DNA from 3 places in the Clostridium sp. LIBA-8841 genome. Region 3 is predicted to be linked to each of the others. Evidence: a T-box and tRNA genes for the amino acid it is inferred to sense, from the RefSeq annotation. Region 3 holds a T-box; the other regions hold tRNA genes.

What was found. A T-box is a leader RNA that pairs with one kind of tRNA and senses whether it is charged. The one in region 3 lies ahead of AC2A4K_RS16075 (glycine--tRNA ligase), so its partner is inferred to be a tRNA-Gly.
Region 1: it encodes a tRNA-Gly, which carries the amino acid that the T-box ahead of AC2A4K_RS16075 (glycine--tRNA ligase) is inferred to sense. The anticodon was not compared.
Region 2: it encodes a tRNA-Gly, which carries the amino acid that the T-box ahead of AC2A4K_RS16075 (glycine--tRNA ligase) is inferred to sense. The anticodon was not compared.

What each region holds. Positions count from the first base shown of each region.
Region 1 covers NZ_CM173488.1:2,965,341-2,972,417, forward strand. Annotated here, with positions in the region: gene AC2A4K_RS12950 (BadF/BadG/BcrA/BcrD ATPase family protein) at 1-16, shown strand, start outside; gene AC2A4K_RS12955 (NUDIX hydrolase) at 68-622, opposite strand; gene AC2A4K_RS12960 (hypothetical protein) at 746-1,309, opposite strand; gene AC2A4K_RS12965 (hypothetical protein) at 1,620-2,006, shown strand; tRNA gene AC2A4K_RS12970 (tRNA-Cys) at 2,047-2,121, opposite strand; tRNA gene AC2A4K_RS12975 (tRNA-Gly) at 2,125-2,198, opposite strand; tRNA gene AC2A4K_RS12980 (tRNA-Gly) at 2,201-2,275, opposite strand; tRNA gene AC2A4K_RS12985 (tRNA-Phe) at 2,281-2,356, opposite strand; gene hslO (Hsp33 family molecular chaperone HslO) at 2,431-3,384, opposite strand; gene AC2A4K_RS12995 (class I SAM-dependent DNA methyltransferase) at 3,399-4,136, opposite strand; gene AC2A4K_RS13000 (alpha/beta-type small acid-soluble spore protein) at 4,188-4,460, opposite strand; gene AC2A4K_RS13005 (aspartate-semialdehyde dehydrogenase) at 4,663-5,637, shown strand; gene dapA (4-hydroxy-tetrahydrodipicolinate synthase) at 5,659-6,534, shown strand; gene dapB (4-hydroxy-tetrahydrodipicolinate reductase) at 6,616-7,077, shown strand, end outside.
Region 2 covers NZ_CM173488.1:3,439,949-3,447,025, forward strand. Annotated here, with positions in the region: gene AC2A4K_RS15245 (anti-sigma factor domain-containing protein) at 1-288, opposite strand, end outside; gene AC2A4K_RS15250 (class D sortase) at 349-1,002, opposite strand; gene ispF (2-C-methyl-D-erythritol 2,4-cyclodiphosphate synthase) at 1,400-1,870, shown strand; gene AC2A4K_RS15260 (Na+/H+ antiporter NhaC family protein) at 2,005-3,318, opposite strand; SAM riboswitch class I at 3,420-3,584, opposite strand; gene AC2A4K_RS15265 (pyridoxamine kinase) at 3,661-4,503, opposite strand; tRNA gene AC2A4K_RS15270 (tRNA-Lys) at 4,638-4,713, opposite strand; tRNA gene AC2A4K_RS15275 (tRNA-Gly) at 4,758-4,831, opposite strand; tRNA gene AC2A4K_RS15280 (tRNA-Gln) at 4,902-4,976, opposite strand; tRNA gene AC2A4K_RS15285 (tRNA-Arg) at 4,980-5,056, opposite strand; gene AC2A4K_RS15290 (hypothetical protein) at 5,158-5,850, opposite strand; gene AC2A4K_RS15295 (HNH endonuclease signature motif containing protein) at 6,042-6,446, shown strand; gene AC2A4K_RS15300 (GDSL-type esterase/lipase family protein) at 6,512-7,077, opposite strand, start outside.
Region 3 covers NZ_CM173488.1:3,596,532-3,603,608, reverse strand. Annotated here, with positions in the region: gene dusB (tRNA dihydrouridine synthase DusB) at 1-723, shown strand, start outside; gene greA (transcription elongation factor GreA) at 1,002-1,478, shown strand; gene lysS (lysine--tRNA ligase) at 1,504-3,009, shown strand; tRNA gene AC2A4K_RS16080 (tRNA-Asn) at 3,175-3,249, shown strand; T-box leader at 3,369-3,538, shown strand; gene AC2A4K_RS16075 (glycine--tRNA ligase) at 3,709-5,112, shown strand; gene AC2A4K_RS16070 (M20/M25/M40 family metallo-hydrolase) at 5,438-6,556, shown strand; gene AC2A4K_RS16065 (S66 family peptidase) at 6,779-7,077, shown strand, end outside.

The sequences.
Region 1 (7,077 bases), 630 kb from region 3:
AGAAATTCTAGTTTAATAAATAAATGCTGTATGAAATTCCTTAGAAACTTCATACAGCATTTTTCTTTTACATAAAAGTTAAAACTAAAGCAGTTTTTATAGATACATTATTATCTTCAACAAATTTTTTTGCCTCTTTAATAGGAATCTTACAAACTTCTATTTCTTCGTTCTCCTCTAAATTTTCAGTTGATACCTCTCCATGAACCTTCATTTTAACGACGGCTACAGCTTCATCTGACATTCCAACAGAGGTATAACTAGGTTTTATTAGGTATTCACATTCATTAGCTAAAAGCCCTGTTTCTTCAAAAAGCTCTCTTGTTGCAGCCTTTATAGCATCTTCACCTTCATCTATAAGCCCTGCTGGGAATTCATATATATAATCATTTATAGCCGGTCTAAATTGTTTTATTAAAACAAACTCATCTTCTTCGGTTATTGGAATAATCATAACTCCATCTGCTTTATTATGATTGTTAACAACACAGCTTAAATCTTCTTTCTCTCTTCTACTTGCAATAAAATACTCTTTAGAATTTCCAACCTTATTCTCAATATCTAATTTATATAAGTTTAAAAATTTGCAATCAGTTAATTTCTTTATATCTTTTATTTTCATTTCAATACTCCTTTCATACTACTGTTAAATAATATATATTAATTTTACACATAAAAAGGATAAATATAAAGTTCCCCTTACATTTATCCTAAAAAATACTATATATTCTTTTATTAAGATAATTCATCTTTTAAGAAAATCATTTTTCTTATCTTCAATAAAAATCATTTCATCTTCTTTGCTAACCCTCATAACAATATATCCACTAGAAAATTTCAAATAAAACTTACTCACTAATGAGTCTATAATTTCTTCTTCCCAAGACCATATATGCTTTCCAAGTATTCTTTTTATAATGTTATAAGTGTTTAAATTTATTATTTCATTATTTTTTAAAGAAGCATATGCTTTAATTTCTTTTGGCTTTTCTTCTATAGATAGAAATTCTAAACATAGAAATTGTAAATATATTAATTCATTTTTACTCTTTATATAAAATCCATCGTTATTGTTATCTATAATCTTTGCATTTTTATCCATTAAAATTATAGTGTTTTTTATCAATTCTTTTAAACGCATTTTTTCTAAATCAATTCGATTTTCAAAGCAACTTATTCTTAAGTTTATATAGGGTGTGGCTTTCCATCCTTTATTTATGTTTTTCTTAATCTTCCTGTTTTCATTTGCATCTTTTACAATTAAATAAGTTAAAAATAAACCTAAGATAATTATAATAACCAAAGACATTTTTATTCCCCCTAACAAGTTCATTTTTATATTATAGCTACTAAAATTTTAATTAATAACTTATGTGACTTACTTTTTAATCAGTATCAATAAATAGATTCTTCTAAAATTTAAATACAATAAATATTATCTTATTATTAAGTGTATTTTTATATAAACATTGATGTAATTTTCTAACATTATAAAACATATTATATTGTGAGTTACAATCTAATATATTATATGCTTGTAACTTCACTTTATTGATAATTTACTACGTTTTTGTAAACCTTTACCCAAATTCATCATTTTATTGTAGGGGGATATTTTTATGAAGAAAGTTATGAAACTTCAAAAAAAAGTTACAAACGATTTAGGAGAAAAAAAGAATTTAGATTTGCTAATAGCTATTGATAATGTAAAATTAATTCAATACACTTGTCCTTCAAATGAATTTTACTCAGTATCTCATAAAGATTTAATAGTATTTCAAGAAGGAGATTCTTTTAAAACCTCTGAAAAACCGGTAGATAAAGATGTTGTTGCCGTTTTAACTTGGTTTAAATATCGAGATACTCAAGTAATAAAGCTTTTCTTAAAAGACTCTTTTATAGATTTTGTAGATAATGAAATTATTTGTGATCTTACATTAAGAAAGGTATTTAAAGAAACTAACTTCTCTAATTTTGGTGAAAAGTTAATAAAATCTTTGATCTAAAAAAGAAAAACATCTATAAGTAATCTTATAGATGTTTTTTTGGAGGCGCCACCCGGATTTGAACCGGGGAATAAAGGTTTTGCAGACCTCTGCCTTACCACTTGGCTATAGCGCCATATGGAGCGGGTACCGGGAATCGAACCCGGGTATCCAGCTTGGAAGGCTGGTGTTCTACCATTGAACTACACCCGCATTGGAGCGGAAGACGAGACTCGAACTCGCAACTTTCACCTTGGCAAGGTGACACTCTACCATTGAGTCACTCCCGCAATAATGGTGGCTCGAGCAGGAATCGAACCAGCGACACGAGGATTTTCAGTCCTCTGCTCTACCGACTGAGCTATCGAGCCAAATGTCTTGAGCTCTTCAAGACATTTATTATTATATTAACTTAAATAAAATTTGTCAACTATTTTTTTAAATTTTATTTATTCTCTTCTTTTTCCTTTTCCTCTGCCTTTTTCATTTCTTCTGAAACTTCATCAGCAATAGCATTTTCTTTTTCTTCTAATAACTTACCTATATCTTCTTTTGTAAACTTATATGATTTATTACAGAAGTGACATTTTAATTCTTCTTCTTTACCCTCATCATAAAGTTCTTTTAAATCCTTATATCCTATGCTTAATAATGCTCTTTCTACCTTTTCTCTTGAGCAATCACATTTATATTTTGGAGTTTCTTCTTCTAAGATTTTTAAATCCATTCCATCAAAAATGAACTCTATAACCTCTTCTATAGTTTTTCCTTCTGATAACATTGTAGTTAATGAAGGTATTTCATCTAATCTATATGTTAATAAATCTCCTAAAAGTTCATCTGCACCTGGTAATAATTGAATTATGAATCCACCAGCTTTTTTTATTGAATGATCTCTATCTACTAACACTCCTAAAGCAACGGCTGAAGGTATTTGTTCTGAAGCTGTGAAATAATATGCTAAATCTTCAGCTATTTCACCACTATATATTGGAACTTGTCCTACGTATGGATCTTTCAATCCTAAATCTTTTATTACTGTTAATCCACCATTTTTACCAATAGCTTCTCCAACATTTAATTTTCCATTCTCTGTGTTTAAAGGTAAATCAACATGTGGATTTCCTATATATCCTTTAACACTACAATCTGAGTAAGCAGTAACAGTTATTCCCTTAGCCATTCCACCACCGTTTATTTGTAGTGTTACAACTTCTTTATTAGATTTTAACATTGCACCCATCATAGTACCAGCTGTTAGCATTCTTCCTAAAGCAGCAGCTGCTGTTGGTGTACAATCATGTATTTTTGATGCTTCATCAACTAACTCTGTAGTTTCTACTGCAAATATTCTTATCATACCATCTTTAGCTATGGCTCTTATTAATTTATCACTCATATTTAATCCCTCCGTTATTTTTTTACTATATAAACTATTCTTTCAGTATCTGGTGTTACTTTTTCTTCTGTATAACCATTATGCTTTTCTTCTATTTTAAAGCCTATTACCTTAAGAATGTTTTCTATTTCACTTTCCTTATAAGCTCTTTCTTCATGAACCTCTGTAAATCTTTCATATGTATCTCCATCTTTTATGAAGAAATTTAAGTTCATTTCTACTATTTCATCTTCAAAGATATTTTCCCAAGCATAAAATAATTCTTCACTATCATATGTGTAGACATTATTGCCTAAAACTTCTGATATCTTATAGTATGAATTTATATCAAATACAAATAAACCATCCTCTTGTAAATGATTATATACTCCTCTTAAATAATTTTCCACACTTTCATCATCTAAAATATAATTTGTTGAATCTAAAACACATGTTATTAAATCAAACTTTCTATTTAGTTCTAATTCACACATGTCTTGACATACTATTTTACCTCTAACCCTATTTTCTCTAAGCTTCTTATCAGCTTCTATAAGCATATCTTGAGATAGATCAACAAAATAATTTTCTTTGAAGGATTTTCCTACATGAACACCAACATTTCCAGTTCCACAAGCTAAATCTAAATACATTTCCTTGTTAACACCATATTTATCACACTTTGATAAAGCATATTCTGCTATGTTCTCATAGTTTACATCTTCATATATAAGTTCATCATAAACTTTTGCCATCATTTTATAACTCTTCATAATAATTTAAATCCCCCATGTATTATTCTACCTAAAGATTATATACTTTTTTTACTTTTCGTCAACGGAAGGTTTCTTTCTACCTAATATTTCATCATTACTAGGCAATTTTAACTCTTTTTTCCTCTTAGTCATTAATCCACCGATTCTTCCTGTTTCCTCTGCGGTTAATCCTCCCCATCCAAGTTTATCTACCTTATCGCTTAAGCCTAATTCTCCAGCTATTTCATATTTCATTTTTTCTCTTAGCTGTTCTGCAGGACTTAACTCTTTATTGGATTTTAATTTTCCTTTTATTATTTTTTTTAATGGTGTATTACTCATTTTCTTCCCCTACCTTAAATTTATTTTTAAAACTATTATTTACCCCTATAAGCTTAAATATTCATATTTTGTTAAATATGAAAGTTAACTTACTTAAATCCTTCAAATTAATCTTAAAATAAACTTGATAAAGTGTTTGTTCTTGAACTATATTTAATATATAGAAATACAATATATTAAGATTAATTTTAGGAGGGATAACGTGTATAACGTAGCAGTAGTTGGGGCAACAGGAAATGTAGGAAGAAAATTCCTTGAAATCCTGGCAGAAAGAGATTTCCCAGTTAAAGAATTATATTTATTTGCATCAAAGAGATCAGCAGGAAAGACTTTAAAATTTAAAGGTGAAGACTTAGTAGTTGAAGAATTATGTGAGGCTAATATTGAAAATAAAAAAATAGATTTTGCATTATTCTCAGCTGGTGGAAGTGTAAGTTTAGAATTCGCTCCTATTTTCTCTAAACACGGAGCAGTAGTTATAGATAATAGTAGTGCTTGGAGAATGAATAAGGATGTTCCTTTAGTAGTTCCAGAAGTTAACCCAGAGGATGTTAAATGGCATAAAGGAATTATTGCAAACCCAAACTGTTCTACAATTCAAGCTGTAGTAGCTTTAAAACCACTACATGATAAATATGGAATTAAAAGAATAGTTTACTCAACTTATCAAGCAGTTTCAGGAGCTGGCCTTCAAGGTATATTAGATTTACAAGAAGGAACAACTGAAAAATTCTCATATCCTATATTAGGTAATATAATTCCTCATATAGATGTATTCTTAGATAACGGATATACCAAAGAAGAAATTAAAATGATTGAAGAAACAAAAAAAATACTTCATGATGATAGCCTAAGAATAACAGCTACAACAGCTAGAGTACCTGTTTTAAACTCTCATAGTGAAAGTATAAACGTAGAACTTAATTCTGAATTTGAAGTTGAAAATATAATTGATTTATTTAACTCTTCAAAAGGATTAATAGTTCATGATGATGTAGCAAACTTAAAATACCCTACTCCACTTGAACTTAGTGGAAGAGATGAAGTATTTGTTGGAAGAATAAGACGTGACTTTAGCTTAGATAACGGTCTTAACCTTTGGGTTGTGGCTGATAATATAAGAAAAGGTGCTGCTCTTAATGCAATTCAAATTGCTGAAATACTAATAGAAAAATAAATTTATTTTGGAGGTAATATTATGTTTAAAGGTTCTTGTGTAGCTTTAATAACTCCATTCACTGAAGACGGGGTTAATTATGAAGAGCTAAGAAATTTATTAGAATGGCACATAAAAAATCATACTGATGCAATATTAGTTTGTGGAACAACAGGTGAAGGTTCTACTATGACTTTAGAAGAGAAAAAAGAAGTTATAAAATTCTCTGTTGAAGTTGTAAACAAAAGAGTTCCTGTAATAGCTGGAACTGGTACAAATAATACTAAAGCTTCAATAGAACTAAGTCAATACGCTGAAAAAGTTGGCGCTGATATGGTATTAATAATAACACCATACTATAATAAAACTTCTCAAAAAGGATTATTTGCTCATTTCCAAGCAGTAAATGATGCAATAAATATACCTATTATGCTTTATAATGTTCCAGGAAGAACAGGAATGAATATAACTCCATTAATGCTTGATAAGCTTGCTGACTTAGATAATGTTGTTGCTATAAAAGAAGCTAGTGGTGATCTTTCACAAGTAGCTAAAATGGCTGAATTATGTGGTGATAGAATTTCTATCTATTCAGGTAATGATGACCAAATAGTTCCAATCCTTTCACTAGGTGGAGCTGGTGTAGTTTCAGTTTTAGCTAATGTTCTTCCGGAAGAAACTCACAATATATGTGAAAAATATTTCTTAGGAGAAGTAATTGAGTCTCGTAATCTTCAACTTAAATATCTTTCATTAGTAAACTCTTTATTCATAGAAACTAACCCAATCCCAGTTAAAACAGCTATGAATTTAATGGGCTTTAACTGTGGACCTTTAAGATTACCTTTATGCGAAATGGAAGATTCTAACCTAAAAATATTAGAAGAAAATTTAGAAGTTAATGGTTTAATAAAATAATCTATTATATAATAAGCATAATCACCTACAAAGTTACAGGTGATTATGCTTATTTAAAAATGAATATCGGAGGTACCAATTATGGTTAAAGTTATATTAAATGGTTGTTCTGGAAAAATGGGTAGCGTAATTTCAAACTTAGCTGAAACAAAATTCCCTAATGTTGAAATAGTTGCTGGTATAGATAATAATACTCAAGCTCAAAGACCATATCCAATTTTTGCAAAACCAGAGGATTGTAATGTTGAATATGATGTATTACTAGATTTTTCAAGAGCAGATGCTTTAAAAAGCTTAATAGCGTTTTCGAAGAAAACTAAGAAGCCACTTATACTATGTTCAACAGGATATACTCCTGAAGATTTAAATTTCATAGAAGAGTCTTCAAAAGAAATTCCTCTATTTAGATCTGCTAATATGAGCATAGGTGTTAATTTAATAAATAATTTATTAAAGAAAGTTGCCCCTGTTCTTTATGAAAACTTTGACATTGAACTTGTAGAAAGACACCACAATCAAAAAGTTGATGCTCCAAGTGGAACT
Region 2 (7,077 bases), 160 kb from region 3:
ACTAAAGCCTGTTTTTTTAGCTATAACTTTTGTAGGCAACTCTCTTCTATTCAATATTTTTCTTAAGAGAACTTCCTCATCAACTAAAAAATATGCTATATTAAGAATTAAATTTCTTTCTTCAAGATTAAAAGATTCATTAGAAAGATTTTTTATATTAACTTTAAATTTTCTAAGTTCTTTTATAAAAGTACTTATTTCTTTTTTTAAGATATTCTTATCTAGATTCTTCTTTATATTTCTAGTAGAAAACATATATTTATCTTTTCTAAAAGTTACCTCACTCAATTAAGCTACACTCCTTTATATATATTTTACAAAAAATAAGACTAAGGCAAAAACCCAGTCTTATTCCACTAACTTTCCTTTTACTATTACTCTATTTTTAGCATCCATAGTACATGTAACTAAAGTCATTGTTGCATCTTTAGTAGGCTCTAAAGCTTCTGTTTGACTTGGAGTAACCTCATACATATCTGTTACTTCATAAGTATATTCTTTTCCATTATAAGTAACATTAACCTTGTCCCCATTTTCAAGTTTATCAATGTCTTTAAAAGCCTCTCCAAAATATGACTGTCTATGTCCAGCTATAGCAAAGTTCCCTTTTTCTCCTGGCATAGGTGCTCCTGGAAAGTGACCTACTACATACTTGATATCTTCATATCTAACGCCTTCTATTATACCAATTTCTAAGTCTATCTTTGGAATATTTAAAATACCAATTCCATTTCCTTCTTCAAGTTGTGCCTTTTCTGGTTTCTTACTCTCTTTAGTTTCACTACCTTCAACTTTGTTATTACCATCATTCTCTTCTTCAAAAGTTGCCTCACCATTTGAATTTTCACCTTCTGGAACATCAAAAGTTAGATTCTTAAAACTCTCCAAAACCGCTTGTTGTTGTTTATAAGTATCATACTTCATCCAAATTGTTATCCCAATAAGAGATACCCCTGCAACAATTAAAAAAATCCCTAAAACATTTTTAATTTTTCCCCACACTTCTCAATGCACCCTTTCTATTTAATTTTCCCTTTTATTATAATGCTATCTACTAATTTAAGCTTTAAAATAACTACTTTTATATAAATTTAAATATTTAAAAGCAATAGCACTATTTTCTTTAATTAAATCTCAATTTATTATACCATAGCATATATCATATCTATATAAAATTTTATACAGTAAATACATCTTTTTCATAAATTTGAATTCTTTAATTTATTTATATTTTAATTATATATTACACTCTTTATGTTACAAATTTATTTTTAATCTTTGCTAAATTATAATAAAGATTAATACTCTTTGATAACATAATAATAATTATATATAATGAAACCATAGAAATTATGGTGGCTCTCACCATAATGATAAATATTTTTAAGAGGTGATAAAAATGAGAATCGGAATGGGATATGATGTTCATAAATTAGTTGAGAATAGAGATTTAATTTTAGGAGGAGTTAAAATTCCTTATGAAAAAGGACTTTTAGGTCACTCAGATGCTGATGTTTTATTACATGCAATAATGGATTCGCTTTTAGGTGCTGCAGCTTTAGGTGATATAGGTAAGCATTTCCCAGATACTGATCCTAAATATAAAGGGGCAGATAGCATAAGGCTTCTTGAATTCGTTGGTGAACTTATATATAAAAATAACTATAAAATATCCAATATAGATGCAACAATAATAGCTCAGAAACCTAAAATGGCTCCTCATATACCTACAATGAGAGAAAATATAGCAAAAGCGTTAAATATAAATTTAGACCAAATAAATGTTAAAGCAACAACTGAAGAGGGTCTTGGCTTTACTGGCTCAGGTAAAGGAATTTCTTCTCAAAGTATCTGTCTTTTAATGAAATAAAAAAAGAGTATATAACTTCCTTAACATTGGAAGGTATATACTCTTTTTATAACTTATAAAATCCAACTTTATACTACATTTCTTTAAATCCGATATCTAAAATCCCCTTTTTAGTGCTTATTGCTTTTTATAGTTTATTGAGTTACTGCAACATCTAATTCTTCACTTGTTTCAGTATTCTCTTTCTTTTGGAAAAATGCTATAAATATTATTGCACTTATTCCCATTAAATATGGATAAAATAAGAATTTCATTATTTCAAATGAACTTAATCCTGTTAAAGCTGCTGCTGACATTAACTGTGCTCCATATGGGATTATTCCCTGAACTGCACAAGAAAACATATCTAATATTCCTGCAACTCTCTTTGAATCTAAATTATATTTATTTGAAATATCCTTTGCTAAAGGTCCAACTGTAACAATAGCAATTGTGTTATTTGCAGTACATGCATCAATTAAACTTACTAATAATCCAATACCAAATTCAGCCCCTCTTTTGCCATTGATTCTTTTAGTAACTAAATTTAATACATAATCTATACCGCCATTTTCTTTTATAATCTCAACAATTCCTCCAATTATTATTGAAATTAATATAAGTTCACTCATTCCAGCAACTCCAGCTGATATAGAATCAAAGAATGCTTTTAAATCCATAGCCCCAGTAAAGAATCCGATTCCTCCAGCTAAAATTATTCCACCTGATAATATAGCAATTACATTTCCCCCCATTAATGCTGCTATTAAAATTCCTAGGTATGGAATAACTTTTATTAAATTATAGTCATATTGTCCTACAGAAGCATTAGAACCACTTCCTAAGAATGTATATAATATAATTACTAAAATAGCTGATGGTAATATAACCTTAAAGTTTATTCTAAATTTATCTCTCATTTCACAACCTTGAGTTTTTGTTGCTGCTATTGTTGTATCAGAAATCATTGATAGGTTGTCTCCAAACATAGCTCCACCTACTACTGCCCCAACTATAAGAGGTAATGCTATATTAGTTTTTTCTGCAATTCCCATAGCTATTGGTACTATGGCAGCTATTGTTCCCATTGATGTTCCTAATGATATAGCTATAAATGATGATATTATAAATATTCCTGCTATTAATATGTTTTTAGGTAATATTGTTAAACCTAAGTTTACTGTTGATTCTACTGCTCCCATGTTTTTAGCCACTTCTGCGAAAGCACCTGCTAATATAAAAATTAAACACATTAAGATTATATTGCTATTTCCTGCTCCCTTACAGAATATCTCTATGTTCTTCTCAATCCCTCTTTTTCTGTTCATAAATATTCCGACTAATGCGGCTATTATCCCAGGAACTAAAATAGAAACCGAGTAGAAATCTTTCATTACTATTGAAGTTCCTAAATAGATTGATACAAAAATTATTAATGGTAATAATGCTGAAAACTTTCCTTCTTTCATTTTCTCTCCTCCTAATCTATTTAATAAACCTATCTTATTTATCCTACAAAATAAAAAAACTTCTATCCCAGGATAGAAGTTATTATTCTTACAGATTCTCTTTCTTATCTCTCAGTTTCTACCGCAGGATTTAGCACCGCTATAAATCTTTGCACATGAAATTATTACTGACTTTTATTATTTTAAAATCAGTATTGTTTTAACCGCAAAGAATTACCGGTTGCTGGGTTTCACAGGGCCAGTCCCTCCACCTCTCTTGATAAGATTTATTAAATTTTATTTTTTTTAATACTAACACGCCAAAATTACTTTGTCAATTTAATTTATATTGTTTTTAATAATTTATTTACTTACTAATTTATATAACAAACTTTCAAGCAATATTCCTTCATTAGGTGGATAATCAAATTTTTCACTATATTCTATTGCCTCTGCTATAAAGTTGCATGCTTTTTCTAAAGCTTTTTCATCACATTCGCCTCTTAGTATCCATCCTATTAACAAGGATGCAAAGGCATCTCCAGTTCCACAATAAAATGCATTTATTTTTTTATGAGAATAATTGTAGAACATCTTTTCCTGTTTATCATACAGCACAGTATCAATATATTCATTTCCCTTTGAACTTGGTACACTTGTTATTATACTTATTTTAGGTCCTAAGTTTCCCAAGGAAATTAAATACTCCTTAATCTCCTCTTCAGTTAAGTTTTCTTTATAGTCTTTTCCTAAAAGTAAAGTAGCTTCTGTAATATTAGGAGTTATTATATCAGCATTCTTAATCAAAACTCTCATCTCTTCAATCATTTTTTCACTCATGCCATCATATAGCTTACCATTATCAGCCATAACTGGATCTATAACAACTAAAGTATCTTCTTCTTTAAATTCTTTTATAAAGTCCTCTACAAATTTAACTTGATTAGGATCTGCTAAATATCCACTATAAATACATTGAAAACCTAAGTTAAGCTTTTTCCAATGCTCCTTAGTTTCATATATAAAATCACTTAAATCTCTAATTGCAGGTTTTCCAAATCCATCTGTATGTGTTGATAAAACCGCAGTTGGAAGTGGACATACTTGATTACCCATTGAAGATAATATAGGAATTATTGTCGCTAAAGCTGCTCTTCCATAACATGAAATATCATGTATAGCAGCAATTTTATTCATAGATTTCATTTTTATCTCCCTTCAAAAATCCGCTCTAAAATATATATTTCTCATTACACAGTATTATATTAATTAATTTTTCTTATATCAAATGTACCGATATATTTTAAAATAAAAAAAGCATCGCCTTAGTAAGCGATGCTTGGTGCACCATCAGGGATTCGAACCCTGGACTCCCTGATTAAGAGTCAGGTGCTCTACCAACTGAGCTAATGGTGCATATTGCATTTTTTAAGAGAATTTTACAGTAAAACCTTAAAAAATGGAGCGGGTACCGGGAATCGAACCCGGGTATCCAGCTTGGAAGGCTGGTGTTCTACCATTGAACTACACCCGCTTGGTATGTTTATATGTTAACATAATATTAACATGTTGTCAAGTATTTTTTGATTTATTATTCAAAAAAATGGCTGGGATAGCAGGATTTGAACCTGCGAATGACGGAGTCAAAGTCCGTTGCCTTACCGCTTGGCGATATCCCAACATGGTGTACCTTAAGGGATTCGAACCCCTGACCCACGGCTTAGAAGGCCGTTGCTCTATCCAGCTGAGCTAAAGATACAAACTTGAATCAACAAAAATTATTATACATAATCATTTAAAAATTGTCAACATTTTTTTGAATTTATTTTATATTTTTATTAATACTAAGCGAATTTAATTTTAAACAATATCTTCCAAGTACTTAAATAACACAGTTTTAAATTTTTCTCCATCCTCTTTATTTTTATCAGCATTTTTACAAACTCTATACCATTCTTCTGTAGTCATTCCTATAGTTTTTTCATAACAATCTTCACAATCAGTTTGTAAGTTAGTTTCAACAACAAACTTACCTAATTCTTCAGCATTATTGAAGACTTTTAAGTATAAAAACTCATCTTTATCTCCAATCCAATTGTTATTAAATCTACTACAGAATATTTTTAATTTTCTCATTCCATTTTCAGCATTAAATCCATTTAACTTTCTTAATGCTAAAATATCATTTTTCATTTTCTCTCTATCTTCTTCTGTTGCTTTACTCTTTACTATAGAGATAATTTTTTCTACATCATTTGATGGAATTTGTGTTACTAATTTTCTTTTTCCTTCAACCCATTTATAATAAGCCTCTGGCATAAAGACATATTGTATAAACTGTATGAGGCTATTAAAATCAGGTACCATTACCCAAACATTTTGGAATCCAACATGTCTATTAAATATTACATAATGTAGATATTTTGTGTCTTTAGTTATAGGTTCATCTTTGAACATTCTTCCTTTTAGGGTTTCATTTTTTCTTATTAATTCACCCCAATACTTCTCGGGATTTTCTTCTTTTTTTAATCTTTGACGAAATAAGTTACGCATCTTAAAACCCCCTTTATATATTTTATAATTTAATTATATTGCTAACTTTTTTTAACATCAAAGTGTAAAAAATCCTAAATTTCTTTATATACCCTCATATCTATTTAAAAAAGCTCGCTTATATTGATTAAACTATTTTTTTATGCTATTTTATTACTATAAATGGGTATATCAAAATTAAGGAGGATTATATGTCTTATTGTTGTGAGATTTGTGGTGATTACGCTGATGTTCATCACATAGTTCATAGAGCAGAAGGTGGTCTAGATTTCAAACTAAATTATAAATATTTATGTAAGAAACATCACCGTTCTAAAAATGGTCCACATAGAGATAAGTTTGTAGATTTAAATTATAAACTTGAAATGCAGAATAAACTTAATGAGCTTTTTATAAAAAGTTTTTATACCGGTAATGATATAAAAACTATGCTAGGGCTTACACCAGGTTCCTTAAAAAAATTAACTAAGAACCTAAAGCGTTATAAAGAAGGATATTCTAGAGATGAATTAATATTTAATCTCATGGGCAGAAAAGTTTATTCAGAAGAATATATAGAAGATTTCATGTTGCAAAAAGCAATAAGTTGTATATAAAATGTGCTGTATCAAAACTATTAATTTAATTTTAGGTTTTGATACAGCCTTATTTTTTTATTTCTCTAATTATTTAATATTCTTAAAGAAATAAACTCTATTTCGAATTTATCTATAACCTTATCTTTATTTAAATCATAAATTTCTATTTCACTCCATCCTTCAGAGTTTGAATTTTTTCCAAAATTCATTGAGACTAATGATAAATCACCTATATTTAAGAAACCATCATCATTTAAATCTCCCGTTAATTCATTTATCTCTAATGAATCAAATATAACTTTAGCATCTTGAAGAGCTCCTATATTTTCTTTCATTTTTCCTACAGCACCTGTATTTAAACATTCTTCTGCCTTAATTAAAGCATCATTTAAAAGTCTTTTAGCACCGTAGATATACTCTCCAACTTCATATCCTTCTTTGACATTATCACTTAATATTTTATATTCATTTATAATAGAATCTAACTGTTCTCTAACTTCTTCAAATATAGCATCACCTGGTGTATCTAATGAAAAACTACAAGTTAAACTATTATAATTATATATTCTTAAATCCTTTAAAATTTTCTTAGCAATTTCTAGATGTCCCCTATGATTTGGATTCCCCTCTAAGAGCCAAGATTCTCCAA
Region 3 (7,077 bases):
TTCAATACAAATGAAGATATATGTATAATAGATGTTAATATGGGATGTCCTGCACCTAAGATTGTTAAAAATGGTGAAGGTTCAGCCTTAATGAAAGATCCTAAATTAGCTTACGATATTATAAGTAGCATAAAAAAAGTTGCAACAAAGCCTGTAACAGTTAAGTTTAGAATGGGCTTTGATGAGAATAACATAAATGCTGTTGAGTTTGCTAAAATCATGGAAGAAGCAGGAGCAGACGCTATTGCTGTACATGGAAGAACTAGAGCTCAAATGTATGAAGGAAAGGCTGACTGGGATATAATCAGACAAGTAAAGGAAGCAGTTAATGTTCCTGTTATAGGTAATGGTGATGTTTTTAATGCAGATGATGCCTTAAGACTTAAAAATGAAACTAACTGTGATGGAATCATGGTTGCAAGGGGAAGTATGGGAAACCCTTGGATTTTTAAGCAAATAGTTCAGAAATTAAATGGAAAAGAGGTTTATATGCCAACTCCTGATGAAAAAATAGATATGTGCATAAGACACTATAACTTAGCACTTAAATATGATGGAGATTATAAAGCTGTAAGAGAAATGAGAAAACATGCAGCTTGGTATATAAAAGGTTTAAATAATTGTACTGAAATTAAGAACAAATTAAACTTAGAAGCTAATCCAGAAAAAATTATGGATATTCTTAAAGAGTATAAAGAATATTTAATGCAAAATAACTTATAATATTTATCATAAATGGAAATATAACTGGATATAATAAAGCATCAATCAAATATTAGATGTTTAATTTATACAAATAAAGGTGAGAATGAAAGCTAAATAATGTTTTTTTATTTAGTAGATTCTATCTTATGTAATATATGGTTTGACATAATAATCTTTAAGAATTATAATAATTTGAATAATCAGGCTTAATAATCTTAAAGTTTTTATGAATTGTATATTAACAGGTTAAGTTTAAATATGATATTATAATAATATGTTCAAAGGGGAGAAAGAAAATGAGCGAAAAGAAGCATATAATGACATATGAAGGTGTTAAAAAATTAGAAGACGAATTAGAATATCTTAAAACAGTAAAGAGAAAAGAAATAACTGAAAAAATAAAAGTTGCTTTAGGATACGGAGATTTAAGTGAGAACTCTGAGTATGATGAAGCTAAAAATGAGCAAGCTTTCACTGAAGGAAGAATACTTCAGTTAGAAAATATGCTTAAAAATGCTGTTGTTGTTGACGAATCAGAAATATCAACAGATATAGTTACAGTTGGATCAATAGTTAAAGTTATGGACTTTGATTTTGACGAAGAAATTGAATATACAATAGTTGGTTCAGCAGAAGCAGATCCAATGAACTTTAAGATATCAAACGAGTCACCAGTTGGTGAAGGTTTAATGGGTAAAAAAGTTGGAGATGTTATAGAGATAGAAGTACCAGGAGGAACTACTAAGTTCGAAGTTCTTGGAATAAGAAGATAGATATTATAGATGGAGGGATTTTTAAATGTCAAATGAGGAAATGAATATTCACGAAGCAGAAGCTCAATTAAGTGAACAAGAGATGTTAAGAAGACAAAAGCTTGCTGAATTACAGGAAGCTGGTAAGGACCCATTTGATGTATACAAGGTGGAGAGAACACACTCTTCTGCTGATGTAAAAAATAATTTTGAGGAGTTAGAAGGTAAAGAAGTTAAAATTGCTGGAAGACTTATGTCAAAAAGAGGTCAAGGTAAAGTTGTATTCGCTGATTTAGCAGATTTAGCTGGTAAAATTCAATTATTTATCAAAATTGATAATGTTGGAGAAGAAGCTTTAAAAGAATTTAAAACATTCGATTTAGGTGACTGGGTTGCTGCAACTGGAGAAGTATTTAAAACAAAAATGGGTGAGGTTTCAGTAAAAGTAACTTCATTTGAATTAATCTGTAAATCTTTAAAACCATTACCAGAAAAATGGCATGGATTAAAAGATCCAGATTTAAGATACAGACAAAGAGAAGTTGATATAATAACAAACCCAGAAGTTAAAGATACTTTTATTAAGAGATCTCAAATAGTAAAAGCTATAAGAGAGTTCTTAGACAATAGAGGATTCTTAGAAGTTGATACACCAATTCTTTCACCAATAGCTGGTGGAGCTGCGGCTAGACCATTCATAACTCATCACAATGCTTTAGACATAGATATGTACTTAAGAATTGCTACAGAGTTATACTTAAAGAGATTAATAGTTGCTGGATTTGAAAAAGTTTATGAAATGGGTAAAAACTTCAGAAATGAAGGAGTTTCAGTAAGACATAATCCAGAGTTCACTGCTATAGAATTATATGAAGCATATGCTGACTATAATGATATGATGGAAATCATGGAAAACATGATTGCATATGTTTGTGAAAAAGTAAACGGATCAACTAAAGTTACTTATGAAGGAACTGAAATAGACTTCACACCACCATGGAGAAGAATAACTATGGTTGATGCTGTTAAAGAATTCGCTGGAATAGACTTTAACGAAATTAAGAGTGATGAAGAAGCACAAGCTATAGCTAAAGAGAAAAACTTAGAATTCCCTAAACCATTAGATAAGGTTACTAAAGGTGAAGTTCTAAATATGTTATTCGAAGAATACGGTGAAGAGAAATTAATCCAACCTACTTTCTTAGTAGATTATCCAGTTGAAATTTCACCTCTTACTAAGAAGAAGAGAGGAAATGAAATGTTCACTGAAAGATTTGAAGGTTTCGTATATGGTAGAGAGGTATGTAATGCATACTCAGAACTTAACGATCCAATAGTTCAAAGAGAAAGATTTGAACAACAAGCTAAGGAAAGAGAATACGGAGATGATGAGGCATACATGTTAGATGAAGAATTCATGAGTGCTTTAGAAACTGGTATGCCTCCAACAGGTGGATTAGGAATAGGAATAGACAGAATGATAATGTTCTTAACTGATTCTTCATCAATAAGAGACGTTATATTATTCCCAACAATGAAACCACAAAAATAGTTTTTATAATAGAAGTTTACTCAATAGTAAACTTCTATTTTTTTTATAAATCTATACTGGTGTTAAAGAGAAATATTCAGAAAAAATTTCTAAATATTTCTTGAAATTTAGTTAAAAAAAGTATTGTATTTTATTTAAAGTATGCTATAATAAAATTGTAAATGTTCCTCGGTAGCTCAATGGTGGAGCACTCGGCTGTTAACCGATAGGTTGGAGGTTCGAGTCCTCTCCGAGGAGCCATTTTTTTTATTCAAAATTAATTAAGAAGGAATTTATAAATATATAAATTTTTATATATTTATAAATTCTTTTTTTATTGACATATAATTTAGTTTTGATAAAATTAAGAGTATAACTAAATATGTACTGTGATAAAGAAGAGTAGTTTTAAAATCTTTTTTAGAGAGATAACGGTTGGTGAAAGTTATTAGAGATTTAAAATGAAGGGAGCTTTTGAGTACAATTGTTTTAAGAGAGATGAGCTTTTGCTAAAAAGGGTGGAACCGCGGAATTTTATTTCGTCCCTTTGAATGTAATGGCTTTTTTTATTTTATAACAAAGCCCTTATACTGTTAATCTACATGAGTATTTCTAGCAGTTAAAACTGTTAGAAATATTTCTTCGGGAAGGTTTAAAGTTCTTTATAAAGTGAAGAATTAATATAAAACAAGTTATTTAATATAAATGGAGGTAATTGAAATGGCAGTAGAAAAAACTATGGATAAAATAGTAGCCTTATGTAAAAATAGAGGATTCATATTCCCAGGTTCAGAAATATATGGTGGACTTGCGAACTCATGGGATTACGGCCCACTAGGAGTTGAATTCAAAAATAACGTTAAAAGAGCTTGGTGGAAAAAATTCGTTCAAGAGAGCAAATATAATGTTGGATTAGATTCAGCTATATTAATGAATAGAGAAGTTTGGGTTGCATCAGGTCACGTTGGTGGATTCTCAGATCCTTTAATGGATTGTAAAGAGTGTAAAGCTAGATTTAGAGCTGATAAATTAGTTGAAGATCATATGACTGAAAGTGGTGTAGAAGTAGCTACAGCTGATGGATGGACTAATGAAGAGTTAATGGACTACATAACTAAGAACAACATAGTTTGTCCTAAATGTGGAAAAATGAACTACACAGAAATCAGAAAGTTCAACTTAATGTTTAAAACTTTCCAAGGAATAACTGAGGATAGTAAAAACGAAGTATTCTTAAGACCAGAAACTGCTCAAGGTATATTCGTAAACTTTAAATCAGTACAAAGAACTACAAGAAAGAAAGTACCATTTGGTATAGCTCAAATTGGTAAGTCTTTCAGAAACGAAATAACTCCAGGTAACTTCACTTTCAGAACTAGAGAGTTTGAACAAATGGAGCTTGAGTTCTTCTGTAAACCAGGAACTGATTTAGAATGGTTCAACTTCTGGAAAGAAAGTTGTTGGAACTTCCTATTAAACTTAGGAATGAATAAAGATAACATAAGAATGAGAGATCATGGAGAAGAAGAATTAAGCTTCTACTCAAATGCAACTTCAGATATAGAATACTTATTCCCATTCGGATGGGGAGAACTTTGGGGAATAGCTGATAGAACAGACTATGACTTAAATAAGCATGCTGAGCATTCAGGTCAAGACATGACTTACTTAGACCCAACAACAAATGAAAAATATGTACCATATGTTATAGAACCATCATTAGGAGCTGACAGAGTTGCTTTAGCATTCTTAGTTGAAGCTTATGATGAAGAAGAATTAGAAGGAGCTAATGGAAAAGTTGATGTAAGAACTGTAATGCACTTACACCCAGCTTTAGCACCATTTAAAGCTGCTATATTACCACTTTCTAAGAAATTATCAGAAAAAGCTGATGAAGTATATGCTGAATTAAGCAAACACTTCAATGTTGATTATGATGAGACAGGAAGTATCGGTAAGAGATATAGAAGACAAGATGAAATAGGAACTCCATTCTGCATAACAGTTGACTTCGATACTTTAGAAGATGGATGTGTAACTGTAAGAGACAGAGATAACATGGAACAACAAAGAGTTAAAATAGAAGACGTAAGAGCTATAATAGAAAAAAGCTTAGAATTCTAAGAAATCTTTGAGTCTTAAAAACTAAAACACTTATAAGTAGATTACTAAAATTACTGGATTTCGCTAAGAATTTATAAATATTACTATGAAGGATTTGTTAAAGCTACGATAACTAGCTTCACGTCGAACAATCTTCGCTTTTTAACACAAATCCTTCTACGTAATATTTTAAATTCAAAAGCTCATCCAGATATTTTCTACATCTACTTATAAGTGTTTATGTGTTTTTAGGGCTTTTTTATGTTTCTTTATTATGGACAAGTGTATTTTTATGGTATAATTTAGATAAAATTTATTGAATTGCTTTAAGGGAGGCTTGAATATAATGATAAATGAAAAAAGAGTTTTAGATAGTTTTTTAGATTATATACAAATAGATAGTGAAACATATAGTGAAGGTGATTTTGCTAAAAGATTAGAAAAAGATTTAGTTGATGCAGGATTAGAAGTTGAATTTGATAATGCTGGAGAAAAAGTAGGATCAAGTTCAGGAAACCTAATAGCTAGATTAAAAGGAAATGTAGAGGGTGAAACAATACTTTTTGCATGTCATATGGATACTGTTAAACCTGGTAAAGGAATAAAACCAGTAATAAAAGATGGTGTTATATATAGTGATGGAACAACTATATTAGGTGGAGATGATAAAGGTGGAATAGCTGCCATTGTTGAAGCACTAAGAATTATAAAAGAAAATAATATAGATCATGCGGATATAGAGGTTGTATTTACAATAGCTGAGGAAACAGGTCTTTTAGGAGCTAAAAACTTAGATTATTCAAAAATAAAAGCTAAAAAAGCATTCCTTTTTGATACAAGTGGAGATCCAGGGTTTATAACTACAGTAGGACCAGCTCATGATACTTTAAAGGTGGTTATAAAAGGGAAACCTGCCCATGCTGGAGTTTCACCAGAGTCTGGAATAAGTGCAATTCAAATAGCTTCAGATGCTATATCAAACATGAAACTTTTAAGAATAGATGAAGATACTACAGCTAACATAGGTAAAATTTCAGGTGGTGTTGCTAACAACGTAGTTTGTCCTGAAGTAATAATAGATGCAGAGGCAAGAAGTACAGTTACAGAGAAATTAGATGCTCAAACAAACCATATGGTAGAAACTTTTAAAGCTTCTGCTGAGAAATTTGGTGGAGAAATTGATATTCAAGTAAATAGAATGTATGGACCATTTGTTGTAGATGATAATGATGACATAGTTTTACATGCAAAAAGAGCATTTAAAAACTTAGAAATAGAAGGAAAAACTAAAGCTTCAGGTGGTGGAAGTGATACAAATATATTTAACTGTAATGGAATAAAAGCAGTTAATCTTTCAAGTGGAGAGAGAAAACCTCATACTTTAGAAGAACATATGAAAATCGAGGATTTAGGAACATTATCAAAAGTTGTACTTGAATTAATAAAAGAGAGTATAGCCAAGTAATTAAATAAAAACAGGTGAAGAATATTTCTTCACCTATTTTTTATGTTTATTCAAAAGATATCTAAAAATCTTTTTCTTATATGTATTTAGTTAGGTAAGTTAGTTAATAAAAGTTTATATTATTAAAAATATAGGGGTTAATTTAATAGAAGTATTTTAAAATATGAATAAGAAAAATAAATGTTATTATGTAAATAACATTTATTTTTTTGGAGGTTTTTTATGAGTAGTTTTTTAAATAAAAAAGATAAAATTGGAATAATAAGCTGTTCTAATGGCTTGAGTATGAAAAATAAGGAAATAATAGAAGTATTAAAATATAATTTAAATAGTATTGATATAGATATTGTTGAAGCAGAAACTCTATATGCTAAGGAATATAATCTTTTTAGTGGAACTGGAAAAGAAAGGGCTAAGTCTTTAGAAGAATTATTTTTAAATGATGAGGTAAAAATGATTTTTGATATTTCTGGTGGAGATTTGGCAAATGAAGTTTTAGAATACTTAGATTTTGATTTAAT